DNA from 2 places in the Ammonicoccus luteus genome. Region 1 is predicted to be linked to the other one. Evidence: riboswitches for the same ligand, from Rfam matches in the RefSeq annotation. Region 1 holds a riboswitch; the other holds the start of a gene.
The links. A riboswitch is a leader RNA that binds a small molecule or an ion and turns the genes downstream of it on or off. The one in region 1 is predicted to bind FMN.
Positions count from the first base shown of each region.

Region 1 (9,666 bases):
GCAGCCGCAATCGGTCGATGCCGAGGTCGTCGAGGATCGCGACAGCCGCGGCGTACTCCCGCGCGTCCACCGGCAGACCGAGTGCCAGCTGCGCGTCGATCGTGTCCAGTCCGGAGTCCTGGCGTTCGTAGGCGGCGAGTTTGTTGGCGAGACCGACGCCGCGCCCCTCATGGCCCCGCAGATAGATCACCGCTCCCGGCTCGCGCGCGATCCGCTCCAGGGCGTCGTCGAGCTGGGGGCCGCAGTCGCAGCGCGCGGAACCGAACGCGTCACCGGTGAGGCACTCCGAGTGCACCCGCACCACTGGGTCGCCGGTCAGGCCATGGGGCGAGACGAGCACGAGATGGTCGGCGCCGGTGCGGAGATCGGCGTACGCGGTCGCGCTGAACTCACCCGCCCGCGTCGGAAGCGAACCGGATGCGCCGCGGCGCACCCGGTCATGGCGGTCCCGCCAGGAGACCAGGTCGGCGATGGTGATGACCGGGAGATCGTGCTCGGCACCGAGCGCCAGCACGCCCGGGGTGCGCAGCATCGACCCGTCCTCGGACACCAGTTCCGCGATCGCGCCGACCGGGGCCAGCCCGGCCAGGCGACAGAGGTCGACGGCTGCCTCGGTGTGACCGCGGCGCGTGAAGACGCCACCCCCGCGGGCCCGGAGAGGGACGACATGACCGGGGCGGATCAAGTCGCCCGGCGTGGTCGTGGGATCGGCCAGGACGCGCAGCGTCCGGGCACGGTCCGCGGCCGAGATGCCGGTGGTGATCCCTGCGGCGGCGTCGACGGTGATGGTGTAGGCGGTCCGGAGGCGGTCCTCGTTGTCGGTGACCATGAGAGGCAGTCGGAGAACGTCGGCGGTGGCCTCCGGCAGGGGCGCGCACAGATAGCCGGACGTGTGGCGGATCGTCCAGGCCACCCAGGCATCGGTCAGGGTCTCGGCGGCGAGGATGACGTCGCCCTCGTTCTCCCGGTCGGCATCGTCGAGGACCAGGACCGGGCGGCCGGTGCGGAGCGCAGAGAGAGCGTCCTCGATCGGTGCGATGTTCACCGGTTGTCCCTCGGACCGGTGAGGCGCTCGACGTACTTCGCCAGCACATCCACCTCCAGATTCACCATCTCGCCGGGCTGCTTTCGGCCGAGCGTGGTGAGCTCCAGGGTGGTCGGGATGAGCGAGACCTCGAAATAGACATGGTCGCTGTCGTCGCGGCCCAGGTCCGAGACGGTGAGGGACACCCCGTCGACGGCGATGGACCCCTTTTCCACGACATAGCGGGCAAGGCTCTCGGGCAGGGCGATGCGCACGACCTCCCAGTTCTCCCCCGGCGTGCGGGAGACGATCTCGGCGACCCCATCGACATGTCCCTGGACCAGATGGCCGCCGAACCGACCGTCGGCGCGCATGGCCCGTTCGAGGTTCACCGGGTCGCCGACCCGGAGCGCGCCCAGGCTCGAGCGCTTCAGGGTTTCGGCCATGACGTCGACCGTGAACGTCTCGGCATCATGCGCGACAACGGTCAGGCAGACGCCGTTGACGCTGATCGACGCGCCGTGCCGGGCGTCACTGACCACGGTCGGGCCGTGCAGCGTGAGGGTCGCCGACTCGGCGCCCAGAGTGAGCGCGCGGACCTCGCCGAGCTCTTCGACTATGCCGGTGAACATGTGCAGGTCTCCTTGCTGTTTGGTGTCGTGTCCGAGATGGGGTCGGGGCCGGATGGTCGTCGGCGGACGTCGGCGACGATGACGACATCCGGGTCGAGGTGCTCCACCGTGCGGATCGTGAGGCGGCAGGCATCGGCGAGGGTCCCGATGCCGAAGTCGCCGAGGGTCGTTCCGGCGCCGAACAGCGCGGGGGCGAGATGGAGTTCGATGCGGTCCACGAGTCCGGCACGCAGAAAGGCTGCGGCGAGCGTGGGGCCGCCTTCGAGCAGAACTTGGCGTACGCCTCTGTCCTGCAACTCGGCCAGCGCACGGGCCGGATCGCGATGCCGAAGGTGAAGCGTGGGCGCCGAGTCGTCGTGGAGTGCCGCGGCCGGGGGCAGGGCCCGCCGGCCCAGCACGACCCGCAGCGGCGGCCGTGCCCGCCCGTCGGGCATTGCCCCGCCGGGCTCGTCGGCCAGGCGGACGGTGAGCGAGGGGTTGTCGGCGAGCGCCGTGCCGGTGCCGACCAAAATCGCACCGCATTCCGCACGCAACCGGTGGCCCCGGGCGCGGGTGTTCGGGGCGGTGATCCACTGGCTCGAGCCGTCGGCGGCAGCGCTGCGACCGTCCAGCGTGGTGGCGGTCTTCCACACCACCCGGGGGCGGCCGTGGCGCAGCGCGAACGCCCACGCCTCGTTGAGCGCGGCGGCCCGCGCGATGACGGGATCTCCCGCCGCGGGCGAGGCAACCGCCACCCCGGCCGCGCCGAGTTCGGCTGCGCCACCGCCCGCTCGCGGATCGGGGTCCGGCTGGGCGAACACCACGCGGGCGATGCCGGCCTGGATCAGCGCGCGGGTGCAGGGGCCGGTGCGGCCGGTGTGGCGGCACGGTTCGAGGGAAACGTACGCGGTCCCGCCCGACGCCCGCACCCCCGCCTCCGCCAGCGCCACGGTTTCGGCATGGGCTGTCCCGGCGCCGCGATGCCAACCCTCCCCCACCACGTCGCCGGTGGCGTCCACGATCACCGCTCCGACTCGCGGGTTCGGATCGGCAGCCGGACCGTGCGCAGCAAGGGCGACGGCCTGCTCGAGGTGGACGCGGTCGGCGAGGGACAGCACCGGAGCGCGTGCAACGCTGCCGGCAGAGGTCACCGGATCATCGGTTGTTCGTGGGTGCATCATCGCCCTCCGTTCGCTCCTGCGAACTCCGGGCGGACGGGCGTGCAACCCAGCGGATCGCCCACCGATCACCGCGACCCACGCCGGACACACCGGCGCGACGGCCCGGCCTCGCCTGAACGACCACCGACGCTGACGCCGACCGACGGACCAACCACCCTGCGGGCCATGGACCCGTCGGCTCGTGCTGCCTCCCATCCGGACTTTCACCGTCGGTCCTGGAATTTCACCAGGTCAACCGGACGCAACATCGTGCCTGGCTGGCACGCGCGGCGTCCGGGTCGCGGACTCTCACCGCCGGTTCGGATTTTCACCGACCCCGGAGCACGTTGCGGCCACCCTAGCGGGTGCACCAGCCGGGGTCGACAGGAAGGCCGGGCAGACTGCGATCGGACATCCGTCCCAACGCGGCTAATCTTCGCCCATGGAAGTGTTGCCGCTGGCCTTCACGTCGGGCTGGGCCTCCGGGCTGAACGCTTATGCCACCGTGCTGGCGCTCGGTCTGCTGGGTCGTTTCGCCGACCTCGATGCGGTGCCCGACGGCCTGCAGCGCACCGATGTGCTGATCGTCGCCGGAGTGCTGGCGCTGATCGAGTTCGTCGCGGACAAGGTCCCCTATGTGGACACGATCTGGGACGGGCTTTCGACGGTCCTGCGCCCGGTCGCCGGGGCCACCATCGGCGCACTGCTCGCCGGTTCCCAGGGCGACCTCGTGACCGTCACCCTGGCGGCGGTCGGTGGAGTGACCGCGCTGGTGTCCCATCTGGTCAAGGCGTCGCTGCGCATGGCGATCAACACGTCACCGGAGCCGGTGACGAACATCGGCGCCTCCGTCGCCGAGGACACCGCAGCGGTCGGGGTCACGACCTTCGCCGTCCTCTTCCCGATCCCGGCGGCGATCATCGCCGGAATCCTGCTGCTGGCCGGCATCGTCGTGGCGGTGTGGGCGCTCAACCGGGTGCGGCGCGGGTGGGCGGCTTTCCACAGGTGGTACGCCAAACGCACCGCCGATGCCGAGATGCCGGCCAACTGATGCCCGCCGTCACCGTCCGCGGCGGCACGCTCGCGGGGATGGCGGTCGCTGCCCGGCTGGCCAAGGTCGGTCACGACGTGACCCTCGTGCACGACGACGGACCGCTCGGCCCGGAGAACCTCCCGGACGTGTTCACGTTTCCCGCGCCCTGGCGGGACCTGTTCACCAAGTCCGGGCGCACGCTGGCCGCCGAGTTGGCCCGCACGGGGCATGAGCTCACCGCCGTCGCGGCCCGGCCGGTCGGCGACGGGCTCCTGCTGCCCGCCGAGCGCGGCGGACAGTTCGCCGTTCTCAGCGAGGCCTTCGGCACCGCGGTCGCCGAGCGCTGGCGGGACCTGCTGGATGCCCTGGACGACGTGTGGCAGGCCCGTCGCCCGTTGGGTCTGGAACAGGAGTTCGATGCGGCGCGCTTCCGGGCCGCCCGCAAGGAACTCTGGTGGGGCACATCGGTGGAGCGGCTCGCCCGCCGGTTCGGTCATCCGGTGCTCGCCCAGGTGATCCGGCAGTCCGCGGAGGGCGAGCCACGCCGGTCCCCCGCCGACGAGGCGATGTGGCTCGCGGTCGAGCGGACGTTCGGCCTGTGGCAGGTCACCACCACCGCCGGTGAGCCGGCGGGCAGCGGCGTACTCGTCACCGCCCTCACCGAACGACTCCGCACCCGGAAGGTCACGGTGACCGACCGCGAACCCGCGTCCTGCGACGCCGTCGTCACCGCCCACGGACCGCTGCCCCGCGGCTGGCGGGGCCCGCACCCGTGGCCGCGGCGGACGGGCAGCCGGGTGGGTCCGGGACGGTACACCTGCGGGGACCACACGCACGCCGGTCGCACCGTGGCCGGCCAGCTGCTGTCGGCCGCGCTGGCCGCCTATGCCGTGCATCTGGACCTCACCGGGGAGAACATCCACCCGACCAACAAGGACCGCCGGCGGGGAAAGCGGACTCGTCCCGGTCCACCCGGTGAGCAGCCTCATCATGGACCCACGGGCCCACCGGGAGAGGGGTAGACTCAGGTGTCCGTTTTTTCCGGGGAAGGACTGGCCCGACTTGACTGCAGACCCGACTCCCGACAGCGCCGTGATCGAGCGCGAGTTGGCCGTTGAGCAGGCGCATATCGATGCGGTGTACGCGCGGTTGGAGGAGGCGACCAGATCCGCCGAACAGGTGGCGACCGAGGGCCGATCCCTGTTCCAGACCGACCGCTCGAGTTTCGTCCGCGAGGAGGACGGCACCGGACTGTTCGAGCGCGACGTCTTCGCCTTCCAGGCGGCGAAGCGGCTCGCGGTCCTCGACGCGGAGCACGAGGGGCTGGTGTTCGGCCGGCTGGACCGCACCGACGGCGAGATCCGTTATATCGGGCGGATCGGGGTGCGGGACGAGGACTACGAACCGCTGGTGATCGACTGGCGCGCCCGGGCCGCGGAACCGTTCTATCGGGCGACCCCGACCGAGCCGATGGAGGTCGTGCGGCGTCGGGTGCTGCGGTGTCGCGGCGACAAGGTCATCGGGATCGAGGACGATCTGCTCGACTCCACGAGCACCGACACGGATCTGGTCATCGTGGGTGAGGGCGCGCTGATGGCGGCCCTCTCCCGGGCGCGTGGTCCGCAGATGCGCGACATCGTGGCGACCATCCAGTCCGAGCAGGACGAGGCCATCCGTGCGCCCTATCAGGGCTTCACGATCATCTCGGGCGGCCCCGGCACCGGAAAGACCGTCGTGGCGCTGCACCGGGCGGCCTATCTGCTCTATTCGCACCGTCGCCGGTTCGAGAACGGCGGCGTGCTGGTGGTGGGCCCGTCGCGGGTGTTCATGAACTACATCGAGCGGGTGCTGCCGAGCCTCGGTGAGGACTCCGTCACCCTGCGCGCGATCGGCTCGGTGGCGTCCGATGTGCTCGGTTTCCGTGCGGAGCGGGTCGATTCCGCTGCGCTGCACGTGATCAAGGGCTCCACCCGGATGCTGCCGCTGCTGCGCCGGCTGGTCAACGAGCCGCTCGTGGCGCAGTCGGCCGACCAGGCCCGGCTGCGGGTCGTGATCAAGGGAGAGGTGCTCACCCTGTCGGCCGACCGGCTGGCGAGCATCCGCGAGAACGTGCTCCGGCACCACAAGCTCAACCAGGGTCGCGGCGCTGCCGAGCAGGGCGCACTCGCGGCCCTCTGGGAGCTGAAGCCCGACGAGATCGAGATCGAGCGCGACGAGTTCGACGATCTCGTCACCGATCAGGCGGCCTATCGCATGTTCATGCAGTCGTGGTGGCCGAGCCTGAGCCCGGTCCAGGTGCTCGTCCGTCTCGGCGATGCCCGTCTCACCGCGCGGCTCGCGCACGACATCCTGTCGCGGGAGGAAGCCGAGCGACTGGCCGCCAGCTATGTCGAGGCGGCCGACTGGTCGGTCGCCGACGTGGCACTGCTCGACGAACTCGGCGCGATCCTGGGCCCGGTCGTCGAGGAGGCCGAGGCGGACCCTCTGCTGTTCCTCGCCGACGGCGCCGATGTCGCTGAGGTGGTGACCACCGCCGACCGCGCCGCCCAGCGCCGCGAGGTCGACCCGTTCGCCGACGCCCACGAGACCTTCGCCCACGTGCTCGTGGACGAGGCCCAGGACATCACCCCCATGCAGTGGCGCATGCTGCGCCGCCGCGGTGCGCAGGCCAGCTGGACGATCGTCGGCGACCCGGCCCAGAGTTCCTGGCCGGACCAGGAGGAGAGCGGCCGGGTGCTGAACGACCTCATCGGCCGAGCACCGCACCGGAACTTCCGGATGAGCACCAACTATCGCTCTCCCGCCGAGGTGTTCGAGCTCGCGGCGAAGGTGGTGCAGACCGTCGCCCCCCACGCCGATCTGCCGCGCGCCGTGCGCCACACCGACATCGAGCCGCGGCTGTTGGCCACCACGCTCCTCGACCAGGACGGGGCGCTCGTCGACGAGCTCCGCGTGCTGGTCGGTCAGGTGGAGGGCACGATCGGCGTCATTGCCCCGCCCTCGCGCATCGGCCACGTCAACAGGGTTCTCAATCGATCCGCGCTGACCGAACACGCGGACCGCATCAGCGTCGTGACGCCGCTGGAGTCCAAGGGCCTGGAATACGACGCGGTGTTCGTGCTGTCGCCGGACGAGATCGTGGCCGAGTCACCCGGCGGGGTCCGGGTGCTCTATGTGGCCCTCACCCGTCCCACGCAGCGGCTGGTCACCCTCGACGTCACCTCCGACGGACGCGCCGGGGAGTGGCGCGGAACTCTCGATTGACCGTCAGCCGACCAGCTTGCGGCTGAGCGGCCGCGACGCCTGGAGGTTGGCATAGATCGCGCGCGTCGCCGTCGACCGGTTCAGGGTGAAATAGTGCAGCCCCGGCGCCCCGCCGTCGAGCAGTTTCTCGCAGAGTTCCGTCGCCACCTCGATGCCGATCGCACGAATGCTCGCTGGATCGTCCGCGTGCGCCCGCAGCCGGGCCACCAGGGAGGCCGGCAGTTCGGCACCCGACAACTCGGCGAACCGCTCGATCTGCTTCACGTTGGTGACCGGCTGGATGCCCGGAATGATCGGGAGGTCACACCCGTGGGCGCGCACCCGTTCCACGAGTTCGAAATAGGCATCCGCATCGAAGAACAGCTGGGTGATCGCGAAGCTCGCGCCGGCCTCGGCCTTGTCGACGAGGATGCGGGCGTCGAGCTCGGGGTCCATCCGCTCGGGGTGGATGTCGGGGAACGCCGCGACACCGATGCAGAAATCACCGAGGGACGCGACAAGCCGCACCAGTTCGGTCGCATTGCGCAGACCGTCCGGGTGCTGGACCCACGGGGCGGTCGGACCACCCGGAGGGTCGCCGCGGACTGCGAGGATGTGCCGCACCCCGGCGTCCGCGTACGCCCCCACGACGCGGCGGACATCCTGGCGGGACTGGCTCACACAGGTGAGGTGGCCCATGGTGCGCAGGGTGGTCTCCTGCGAGATCCTGCGGGTGACGTTGATCGTGCGATCCCGGGTCGAGCCGTTGGCCCCATAGGTCACCGAGATGAAGTCCGGGGCCAGTGCCTCGAGCTCGCGGATCGTGCGCCAGAGGATCGTCTCCGCCTCGGCGGTCGCCGGCGGGAAGAACTCGAAGGAGAAGAGCGGTCGTTCGGCGTACGCCAGCATCTCGTCGATCTTCGGGATGATCGACGGGAACGGGTAAGGCCGGCTGCGCCCACCGGCGGAGCCGCCTGCGGCGGAGATGCTTGGCATGCGCGACACCCTAAGTCAGTGATCATGGCCCGAGCCCCCTAGGCTCAAGCTGTGAGCACTCTCCTGGATCCCCGCGACCCCCTGTCCACCGCCCTGCGGGATCAGATCGGCGCCGAGATCGCCCAGTTCATCGACGACCGCCGTGGCCTGCTCACCGATGTCGGTTCCGAGGCGCTGGTGCTCGGCGAACTGGCCAGGGCTTTCACTGCCGGGGGCAAGCGCATGCGACCCGCCTTCGCGGTGTGGGGTGCGGTCGCCGCCGGCGGACTGCCGCGGGACCCCGCGCCGGCGATCCGTGCCGCCGCCAGCATCGACCTGCTTCACACCGGCATCCTCGTCCACGACGACGTAATGGACTCGTCGGACACCCGCCGTGGTCTGCCGGCCGCGCATCGCCAGTTGGCGGCACGGCACGCCGACGAGCAGCTGCTCGGCGCGGCCGACGAGTTCGGCCAGGCCGGCGCGATCATCCTCGGCGATCTTCTGCAGTTGTGGTCGATCGAGATGCTCGACACCTCGGGGCTCCCCGCGTCGGATCTGGCCCGGGCCCGACCCGCTCTGGCCCGCATGCGGACCGAGGTGACCTGCGGGCAGTTCCTCGATGTCCACCTGCAGCACGAGCCGATCACCGATGGCCAACACGCGTTGTTGGCCGCCGCGCGGGTCGTGGAATACAAGACCGCGAAATATACGGTCCAGCGGCCGGTCCAGTTCGGTGCGCTGCTCGCCGGCGGCACCGACGAGTTGCTGGGCGGTCTCGAGGCCTATGGGTCCGCACTCGGCCGGGCTTTCCAGTTCCGCGACGACCTCCTCGGCGTGTTCGGCGATGAGGCGACGACCGGCAAGCCGGCGGGGGACGATCTGCGGGAGGGCAAGCGGACCGTGCTCGTCGCGCATGCCTTTTCGGGCACCTCCGACGCCGGCCGCACGCTCCTCACGCGGCTGCTCGGCGACCCGGACCTCGACGACGACCAGATCGCGGAACTCCGCGCGCTCATCGTGGAATCGGGTGCGCCCGAGTTGGTGGAGGCGATGATCAGCGAGGGCTTCGAAGGAGCGCTCGCCGCCCTCGACGTCCCGATGACCGATGACGGTCGCACTGCGCTGGTCACGCTGGCACGGGCGGCGACACAGCGCACCGCCTGACCCCCGCCGCTGGGCGTTTGGCCACCGCCGCGGACAGGCCTAACGTTTGGTGCATGAAGGCATTGCAGGTCATCTATTCGTTCTTTCTGGGGCTTGCCCTGGCCACGTTTGTCGGCATCGGCATGGCAACCTTCTATCCCCGGCCGGAGGCGAATTTCGACTATCCGGTCGAGGAGAAGTCTCCGGCCGAGATGGAAGCCTATCGCGCCGAGTCAGAGGCCTATGCGGCCGTGCTCGACACGTGGAGCCTGAACACGAGCATCGTCCTGTTGGTCCTCGCGACGGTCATCCTCGTCGTGGCTCTGGTGCTGGGGGAACGTCTGGTGGTGCTCAGCAACGGCATGCTCATGGGCGGCCTGTTCACCCTTCTCTATGCCGTTGCGAACTCGTTCTCGAACAGCCAGAACCTGCTGCGTTTCGGCGTCATCGCGGTGGCCTTGGCGGTGACGATCG
Region 1 is NZ_JBNZCI010000003.1:327,570-337,235, reverse strand. It holds gene ribB (3,4-dihydroxy-2-butanone-4-phosphate synthase) at 1-1,045, opposite strand, end outside; gene ACQ260_RS09395 (riboflavin synthase) at 1,042-1,656, opposite strand; gene ribD (bifunctional diaminohydroxyphosphoribosylaminopyrimidine deaminase/5-amino-6-(5-phosphoribosylamino)uracil reductase RibD) at 1,641-2,816, opposite strand; FMN riboswitch at 2,995-3,144, opposite strand; gene ACQ260_RS09385 (DUF4126 domain-containing protein) at 3,238-3,846, shown strand; gene ACQ260_RS09380 (phytoene desaturase family protein) at 3,846-4,850, shown strand; gene ACQ260_RS09375 (HelD family protein) at 4,891-7,092, shown strand; gene metF (methylenetetrahydrofolate reductase [NAD(P)H]) at 7,096-7,980, opposite strand; gene ACQ260_RS09365 (polyprenyl synthetase family protein) at 8,119-9,213, shown strand; gene ACQ260_RS09360 (DUF1129 domain-containing protein) at 9,267-9,666, shown strand, end outside.

Region 2 (9,666 bases), on a different contig from region 1:
TGGATAACAACTGGAACGGAAGCGTCCCCGGCAGTGGCGCAGGTGTCGATGGTCTCAGCCCCGCCGGCTCGGCGGTCATGCTCGATGGGCCGGCCGCGGTCGGTGAGGTCGGGATCGCGGTCCCGGGTCTGATCGTGCTCGATGTCTCGTGGTCGATGGCCGAGGATCTCGGCAGGGCCGGGGGAGCTTTGGAACAGCTGCGGGTGAACCTGCGGCAGAACGCCATGACCAGCTCCAACGCCTATCTCGGGATGGTGACCTTTGCCGACACGGCAAGCACCGACCTGGGTCTGGTGCGGGTCGCGGACCCGGAGGTCCGGATGCCGGAGATCGCGCCGCGTGGGTCCGGCACGAACTTCCATGCAGCTTTCACCGAGACGCTCGCCGCCTATCGGCGTGAGCTGCCCGAGCTCGGCCGGACGGCGGACGGCCGCCGACGTCAGGTCTTTCGGCCATCGGTCTATTTCGTGACTGACGCCGAGCACAACACCGGTCCGGACTGGCACGGCGTGCTGGGGGAGCTGAAGTCCCGGACGTGGCGACCCAACGTGTTCGCCTTCGGCTATCGACAGGCAGACCCTCACACGATCCGCAGCATCGCGGACGAGGGCTTGGCCTATTTCGCCGCGCAGGGCCAGGACCCCGCCACGATGTTCGACAAGATCCTCCAGGTCATCCTGCGGAGCATGGTGTCGGCGACCGTGACGGCGGCCGGCCAGGCAGCCGATCCCGACGCGGCGACCGCGGTCACCCCGGTCGACCCCGACGCCGACCCGGCCACGGCGGGCCTGGTGCGCATGGGTCCCATCGGAACCACCATCGACTGATCCGGCGGCACTCGTGGGGTCGACACCGTTCGGCCCCACGGGTGCGCCGGTCGAGAAGGGTCTCCCGATGAATCCCACGTTGAGGTCGCGCAGCGTGCGTACCTCCGCCACCGTCATTCCCCTGTTCCCGGCGGCCCCTGCGGCCGCCGATCTGCTGATCACCGGACCGATCCATTCCTTCCGCCTCGGCAGTCGGCGCATCACCCTCGAGCTCGCCAGCGGCCGCGGCTATGAGCACGAACTCGACCGCGGACACGTTCGGCGGCTCACCCCGGATGAGATCCGGGCGGTGACGCTGCTCCTGCCCCTGGTCAAGGCTGCCGAGCGCGATCCGTCGACGATCCCGCGCGGGCTCCCGGGTGAGTTCGCGGGTGAGGTCGCGGAGCTCGATGCTGCGCGCGCGTCGAGGGCAGGCTTCCTGTCGCCTCCCGGCGCCGACGGGGAGCCTCCCCGGACATGATCAAGATCTCGACACTGCAGGTGGGACCGCGGCTCGGCGGCGGCGGTCAAGGCGACGTCTTCGAGTTGCCGGACGATCCAGAGCACCTGGTCAAGCGCTATCGGCCGGAGGTCACGGTCGACGAGGCAGGTCTGGTGGCGCTGGTCGACTGGCGCGCGGGCCTGCCGCCCAAGGACGGCGCGATTATCGCCAAGCACACCGCGTGGCCCCAGGAGATCGTCGACTGTGAGGACGGCACCTTCGGCATCATCATGAAACGGGCCCCGGACCCGTTCTGGCACACCGTCGAGGGCAAGAGGCTGCCGCGCGATCTTTCGTGGGCCTATCTGCAGGACTCTGCACGGTTCGCGGGACTCACGACCCCACCGCCCCGGGCCGCCGTGCAGTTGATGATCCAGCTCGCAACCGTGCTCGATGTGCTCCACCGCAACGGGGTGGTCTATGGCGACCTGTCCGCCGCCAACGCCCTGTGGACCGGCGGCACCGCGCCCAATCTGTTCGTCATCGACTGCGACGCGGCCCAGGTCCAAGGCCGACCGCGAGCGCTGGACGTTGCCCAGACCCTCCAGTGGTCCTGCCCCTGGCCCGGCGTGGAGGGGCGTGAGCGCGACGAGTTCAAGCTCGCGCTCGCGTTCCTGCGTCTCTATTTCTGCTATGAGGGCCCGATCGACTTGAGCACTCAGAACCTCCTGGTGCCCGACCATCCGCCGGTCAGCCGAGCAGCCGCGGATCTCGTCACCGCGGGTCTCCAGCAGCTGAGCGTACGCCCCAGCGCCGGCGACTGGCTGCCCGTCCTGCGGCACCTGGCCAAGGGGCTCCGGGCCCGCGGGCTTTGAGGGGCAATCTGCTGAGACAACCAAGGAGAGCGTTATGAGGACCGTCACCCGACCCGACGACGACCCGTTCAACATCGAATATTGGCAATGGCTGGGAGCCACGGAGGGCAGCCGCAACGAACCCCGCAAACCCGACGGGCCGGCGAGTGTGCGTACCCTCCTCGACGCCGTCTGGCAGGGCACCCTCCGGGTCGAACGGCAGGACTTCCTGGACGCGCTCGAGGGTCTGCACCAACGCCGGGCAGACAACCAGCGGCTCATCCTCGAGGTCGAGGCCGGAGCTAACCGGGATCCGCGCCAGGCCGCGGTCCTCAAGGCACTCCAGGCGAAGGCGCTGGGCTTCGCGGACGAACGCGCGCGCCTGTGCGACGCCTTTCTCGAGGCCGTCGAGGCCCTCACCCACCAGGTGCGGGCGGCGGACGCCGTGTGGCGGGCAGCGAACGAACTGCATCGGGATCGTCGGATCACGCTGGAGCCGACCGAGTTCACGGTCCCGCCGGATGTGGTCGTGATCCCACCCGATCCGGTCGCGTGAGTGCTCGGCGGGCGGCTTGCTGCTGTCGCCCGCAACCGCCGCACCGGCGCCTGAAGGACCATGACCCCATCGCTGTCCGAATGGGTGCGAAGGATCTTCGGCACCCGGCCCACCTCCGATGACATCGACTCCGCCGACCTGGCCGTCACCGACGGCTCCGACGGGCTTCCGTTCGGGGTCGAGCCGCTGCCCGAGTCCAGGCTCGGCGAGATCGACTGGGCGACCGAAATCGCCGAGAACGCTCGCCTCGGCATCCCGCGGCCCGGCGGTCCGCTCTGGCAGCTGCCGCTGTGGGAACGCCTCCAGCACTATTTCGCGGCCGACATGCACGACTGGTCGCGCTGGCGGGATGCCCAGCCGGCCGCGCTGGCATCCCTGAGCGAGACCGCCGACGGGCGCATCACCGACTTGACCAATGAACGGGATCGCCGCACCGCAGAGATCTCGCGCGCCGAGCAGGACCTGGCAGACCAGCGGGCCGAGCTGTCCGAGCCGCAGCTCAAATATCCGCGGGCCGCCGCCGCGGTCAGCACCCTCTTGGTCCTGGGCATCGCGACCGGGGCTATCGTCGAGTGGTTCGCCCTCCAGCCGGTCGTCGCGCATGTTTTCGTCGCGGATCCCCGCACCTCGGGCGGGCTGACCGCCCTCGCGGTGTTGACGATCGGCTATGGCTCTTGGCACCTCGGGGGCCTGCTCCACGAACGGCTCGCCCATGAAGGCCCGCCCCGGCAGCGCCGGGCGTTGACCGTCGGGATCGTATTGCTCGGCATCTTCGCCCTCCTCTTCTTGGTCGCCGTCGTCGGGATCCGCCTGTCGGCGAGCGACGACTCACTGGCCACGCTGGACCGCTGGGCGGGGGCCGCCCTTTATGCAGCGGTCCAAGGGCTCGTCCAGGGCGTCGCCATGCTGCACGGCTGGATGGCCCACAACCCTCGGGTCAAGGAGATCCGGGCGACCGAGCAGCACATCGCGCAGCTCCGGTCCGAATCCCAGGACGTGACCGAGGCGCTCGACGAAACGAGGGAGTGGGCGGCCGCGCTCGCCGAGTTCGACGCCGGCGCCTGGCTGGTCCCGTCGAGGGCGGCGCTCGCGCATGAGTACGCCGCAGCGGTCCAGGAACACAGCGAGGGACTCGGCCGAGCGCTGCTCGAGGCCCAGCACGTGGAGTCGGCCGACTTCCTCGAGCTGCTGCCGCGTCCGCAGTTCGACCCGCCCGCCGAGACCCAATGGGTCGGCGACCCCGACTGGGTCGCGGGGTTCGTGATCCCGCTCTGACCCCGATCACCAGACCGATCCCAGAGGAGTGAAAATGGCCACCGTCAACCGTTATGGGCGTCCCAACCCTGCACACCCGCCGCGCCGCGGGCGCACGTCCGGCATCCAGCGCAGCAGCGGCCACAGGCCCGGCACCCGGCGAAACCCGGGGCGTACGCCCGGCACCGTCGTCCATCAGCCCACCCCCAAGCCGCCGATCACCAAGTGGCTGTGGGTGAGCGTCCCGCTCGTGGTCGTCGCCCTGGTCGTCATCCTGGCCTGGAGACCCGATCCGGGGCCCCAAGCCGGGTGCGTGATCGCCGTGGACGCACAGGGCAGCGCCAGCCCGATGACCCAGACCTATCGCGAGTGGCTCCCAGGCCGGGCCGAGAGCTGTGCGGCGGCCGATCGGGCCAAGCTCAACATCGCGTTGATCTCCGGGGAGACCAGCACCGGCACCGTGACCCCCGCGACCACCGACCTGCGCCGTCTCAAGCTCACCGGCAACGCGGAGCGCGACGACATGCTCGTCCGCGAGGAGATCGACCGGGTGGTCGAGGAGGCGAACGACAAGATTCTCGCCGCACCCGAACAGCAGGGTGGCACGGACATCGTCGGCGCGCTCTGTGTGGCGAGCGATCTGCTCAAGGGCCACGAACCCAAGCGTTTGGTGCTGTTGACCGACGGCATCAACAACCGGGAACCGTTCGTGCTCACCCGTGCTCCGCTCGATGACGCGAGCATCGGGCAGCACGTCATCGATCTGCGCGCGTCCGGTCAGCTCTGCGATCTGGCGGGCACCCGGGTGGAGATCTATGGCGCGGGGATCGGGTGGGACACCGGTGAGATGTCGGCCGAGCAGTTGGCGGGGGTACGCCGGTTCTGGTCCGCGGTCGTTTCCGCCTCCGGCGGCGAACTGGTCGCCTATCAGAGAAACCCGTGAGAGCGGCCGCCCGGAGGGCCGCGGCCCGCTCTGAGCCCAGCCGGGGCTCGGGGCGGGGCGGTTCGTCTGTCCGAGCGTGCTGTCACCCAGCGGCGGGCCACGCCCGCCCTCCACTGCATGAAACAGTCCTCGTCCCAGACAACCTTGCCCGAGACCACCGTGCCCGAAACGAACGCGGCGCCCGAGCGGAACGCCGTGCCCGAAACGAACGCGGTACCCGAGAGGAACGCCGTGCCCGAGATCACGGCCTGGTTTCCTGTCCCGCCGGATCTCGTCGCCGCCACCCGCGAGATCGATGCTCTCAGCGTCCGCGGTGTGTCCTTTCGCGGGACCGCGCACGAGATGTTCGACGAGCCGCGCCAAGACGCGTTCGCGGTCGCCGTGAACCAGGACTGGGTCGTGCTGGCCGTGGCCGACGGGATCGGCAGCCAAGCGCACTCCCACCACGGCGCTGCAGCCGCGGTCACCGCGGTTGCGCAAGCCGTCGAGACAGAGTCACTGGACCCCACCGACGGTCCCGCGACGATGCGCGTCGCCGTCGAGGCGGTGCAGGCGCAGGCCGGTCGCCTGGCGGCGCCCGCGACCTCGCTCGGGACGACGCTGACCGTCGCGGCGGTCGAGCGCGCCGGCGGGGAGACGCGCCATGTCGTCCTCCACGCGGTGGGGGACTCGCCGGCACTGGTCCTCGATCCGGCGGCGGCCCGGTGGACCCCCGTGATGTCCGACGACGACGGGCCGGGCAATGTCGTTCACACGTGGGTGCCGGACCGGGCGGACGCGCCGCGGACGATGGCGACCACGCTGACCGCGGGCGCGGTGCTCGTCCTCGCGAGCGATGGGTTCACGACCCCGTTGGGCGATGGGGCGGGTTCGCTCGGAGCCGACTTGGCCGCGCGCTGGGGCCAAGGCCCGCGCGAGCTGCTTCCGTTCGTCGTGGACCTGTCGTTCACCGCCTATCACGACGACAAGACGGTCGTCGCGTTATGGAACGGAGCGTTGGACGGACCGGCCGCCGACGCGGAGACAGCCGTCGACACGGAAGCCGGAATCGAGACGGTTGCCGACACGGATGCCGGCGCCGAGACGGACACCGCTGCGGAGACCGAACCGGAGTCGACGTGAGCGGGGCGCGAGTCGTGCGGCGGAGCGTACCCTCATCCAAACGCATCATGATCGGCGCCGGCCGCTATGTGCTCGTCCCCGTGCAGCCCCGGCCGGCGGACATTCCGGTGGCAACTTGGCAGGAGTTGGCGCGGCTCAACGACTATGTGATCGACCACGTTCGCTATGACCGGTCCCGGGTGGGGGCCGCCGCCCGCCGGGCGGACCGCCATCAGACCCCGGCAGAAACGCTGCGTATCGGTCGGGGCGTGTGTCAGGACTTCACAGCGTTGTTCGAGGCACTAGCCGCGGAGCGCGGGCACACCGTCCGGTCGCTGCGCTCCGCCCGACTCAACCACGCGTGGAACGAGGTGCTGATTGCCGGGCGCTGGTGGGTGGTCGACGTCACCTGGAACAGCGCCGAGCTGTTCCTCGGTGGCGCCCGCGTGCCGGAGAGGGTCCGGTCGGACCCGGATTTCCGCAAGCGCTATTTCCTCACCACCGTGGAGCGGGAGGAGGCCCTGCAGCGGGCAGGACTGCTGCGCGAGACCCACCGAGCCCCGGACGTCGCGCGCGTGGACTATGCGCGGACCAGCGAGGCGTACGCGATCCTCGATATCCTGAGCCCCCTCGTCGCACGGCGCAATGCGCTCGTCGCGAGCCGGACCGCGACGAGGCGGGAGATCGACGGACTGGATGCGCGGATCGTCGACCTGCATCGCCGCTATCGCGTGCTCGCGCAGGCACACCCGCTGGCGGTGCGCTACACGTTGACCTGACGCAGGCCGCCGAACCATCGGAAGTTCTGGATGATGGAACCCCGGGAATGCACTCCGGGTGGCACAGCGTTATGCTGGACACAGCAAACAGTGCTCCGGGGTCGGTGAAAGTCCGAACCGGCGGTGATAGTCCGCGACCCAAGCCCCACCTGGGGATTGGTTGAATCGGTGGAATTCCGATACCGACGGTTAAAGTCCGGATGGGAGGCGCACAGACGTTTGCATACGCCATGGGCGTGCAGGCCGTGACCGGCAGCACCCCGCGCCACGACGGCGCTGTTTGGTGTATTGCATCCGTCCTGACCCCGACGCACACGGCGAGGGGAGCAGGATGACCACTCAGATCACCCATCCGCGGTTGCGGCTGTCGGTGCGCGTGCTGGCACCACTCGTGTTGGGCGCCTTGGTCCTGCTCGCCTGGCACCTTGCGACCGTCTCCGGTGCGGTCGCCCCCACCCTGTTGCCGCCCCCCGGCAAGGTCTTCGCCCGCTTTGCGGCGGATTTCGCGTCGGGGTCGTTGTTGACGTACGCGGGGATCACGGTGCTCGAGGCTCTCCTCGGCTGTCTGTTGGCCGCTGGGGTGGCGCTGCCGATGGGATATCTGATCGCCCGCGCCCGCATCGCCGAGGCTGCGGTTTCGCCCTATCTGGCCGCGTCCCAGGCCATTCCCGCCATCGCAATCGCGCCGCTGCTCGTCATCTGGGTCGGCTATGGCCTGCTGCCCATCATGCTCCTCTGCGCGCTGCTCGTGTTCTTCCCGGTCGTCCTCTCGACCGTGCTCGGCCTGCGGACCATCGACAAGGAAGTGCTCGAGGCCGCGCAGCTCGACGGCGCCGGTGGCCTGTCGATGCTGCGGTTCATCGAATGGCCCTTGGCGCTGCCGGCAGTGCTGACCGGTCTGCGCAACGGGTTCACGCTCTCGGTGACCGGCGCGGTCGTCGGCGAACTCGTCATGGGTGGCCACGGTCTCGGCATGGTCCTGTCGGTGCAGTCGATGTCGGTGGACACCACCGGCCTGTTCGCCACCCTGGTCATGCTCTGCCTCATCGCGATCGTCATCTATATGGCGATGCTCGTCGTCGAGTCGCTGACCGACCCCATGCGTCCGGTGGCCGCCGACCGCGTCCGCGTGGCGAAGGCCCCCAGCGCCACGGCCGGGGCGCCGGCCCGGACCGAGCCTGCGAACACCCCGCTGCCGAACCTTGCGCGGGACACGTTCACCCGCATCACCGTCCTCAACCGTCCAGAACCCGGGCGCGTTGTCACACCTCGCGAAACCCGCGCGTACGCCCTCGAAACAGGAGCCGCATGAACCGCCGTCACTTCCTCCGCGCCGTCACCGCTGCCGGCCTCCTCACCGCCGGACTCGGCGCGGCCGCCTGCACCCAGGAGCCCGCTGCACAACCGGGCGTGCAGGGTGAGCAGGCGGGGAGCGGGAAGTTCACTCTGGGGCTCACGTACACCCCCGACATCCAGTTCGCGCCGTTCTATGTGGCGGCGGAGAAGGGATACTTCACCGACGCCGGGCTGGATGTGACCCTCCGGCACCACGGCGCGAACGAGCAGCTGTTCGGGGCCATCCAGGCCGGGCAGGAGGACCTCGTCTATGCCGGCGGCGCCGAGTTCATGCAGGCGCGTTCACAGGGCGTGCCACTGGTGAGCGTGGCGACCTACTATCAGGAATATCCCGTCGTCCTCGTCGTGCCCGAGGACTCACCGATCCGGACCGCCGCGGACCTCAAGGGTCGGAGCGTCGGGGTGCCGGGGCCGTTCGGGGAGACCTGGTTCGGGCTGCTCGCGCTGCTCAAGCAGGCCGGGTTGACCGACCAGGAGGTCGAGGTCAAGCACATCGGCTATACGCAGCAGGCGGCCCTCAGCTCCGGCCAGGTCGATGGCGTCATGGGTTATGTGAACAACGACGCGGTGCGATTGCAGGCGGCTGGGGTTGCGGTGCGTACGCTGCCCATCACCGCTGGAAAACCGCCCCTCGTCGGCGTCGGCCTCGGCACCACGGACACGGTCCTCCAGTCGCGGGCCGATGACGTGAAGAAGCTGCAGGAGGCGGTCGCCAAGGCTGTCACCGACATCATCGCGGACCCGGCGGGAGCCGTCAGCCTGGCGGAGAAGCACGTCCCGGGCCTCGCGGCGGAAGAACAGCGGCAGTCCGCGCTCGCGACGCTGGAGGCGACGATCCCGCTGTTCGGGGACGCGGCGACGTTCGGGCGTCAGGACGCCGAGACCTGGGAATCGATGGCGTCGTTCCTCACGCAGATGGAGCTGCTCAACGGGCCGGTCGAGGCGCCGGAGTGCTACACCACGGAGATCGTCCCGGCCTGAGGCTCCCGCGCCAAAGTGTCACGGGCCTCTCCTCGAGGCCTGAAACCCCAGAAGGTTTCGTGAAACCCCCGTTGGGGAGGCCTGAAACCCCAGAAGGCTTCGTGAAACCCCAGCAGGGAAGGCCTGAAACCCCAGAAGACTTCGTGAAACCCCAGAAGGCATCGTGAAACCTCCGTTGCAGTGGGGGTTTCAGCTAGTCTTCTGGGGTTTCAGCGTCCGACTCTTACTTCTTGCCCATTGGGCCGCTCTTACTTCTTGCCCATCGGGCCGCTCTTACTTCTTGCCCATCGGGCCGCTCTTACTCCTTGCCCATCTGGGCCGCGATCTGCGGGGGGAGATAGTCATAGCGCGCGAACTCGCGGGTGAAGGACCCGGTGCCGTGGGCTACTGACCGCAGATCGATCGGATAGCGGGAGAGCTCCGAGGCGGGAACTGCCGCGTACACCACCGAATAGCCTTGCAGTTCGCCCGTGCCGGTGCCGAGCACCTGGGCACGGCGGCCGCGGAGGTCCGCCATGACCGCACCCAGATATTCGTCCGCGATCGTGATCGCGACCTCGTCGATGGGCTCGAGCAGCGTCACGGTCGATGCGT
Region 2 is NZ_JBNZCI010000002.1:456,931-466,596, reverse strand. It holds gene ACQ260_RS07530 (vWA domain-containing protein) at 1-827, shown strand, start outside; gene ACQ260_RS07525 (hypothetical protein) at 895-1,287, shown strand; gene ACQ260_RS07520 (hypothetical protein) at 1,284-2,123, shown strand; gene ACQ260_RS07515 (hypothetical protein) at 2,158-2,658, shown strand; gene ACQ260_RS07510 (hypothetical protein) at 2,719-3,933, shown strand; gene ACQ260_RS07505 (hypothetical protein) at 3,968-4,855, shown strand; gene ACQ260_RS07500 (protein phosphatase 2C domain-containing protein) at 4,973-5,977, shown strand; gene ACQ260_RS07495 (transglutaminase domain-containing protein) at 5,974-6,735, shown strand; FMN riboswitch at 6,823-6,951, shown strand; gene ACQ260_RS07490 (ABC transporter permease) at 7,067-8,047, shown strand; gene ACQ260_RS07485 (ABC transporter substrate-binding protein) at 8,044-9,072, shown strand; gene ACQ260_RS07480 (elongation factor G-like protein EF-G2) at 9,371-9,666, opposite strand, start outside.
Region 2: linked by a shared signal. The riboswitch ahead of ACQ260_RS07490 (ABC transporter permease) and the one ahead of ribD (bifunctional diaminohydroxyphosphoribosylaminopyrimidine deaminase/5-amino-6-(5-phosphoribosylamino)uracil reductase RibD) in region 1 are both predicted to bind FMN.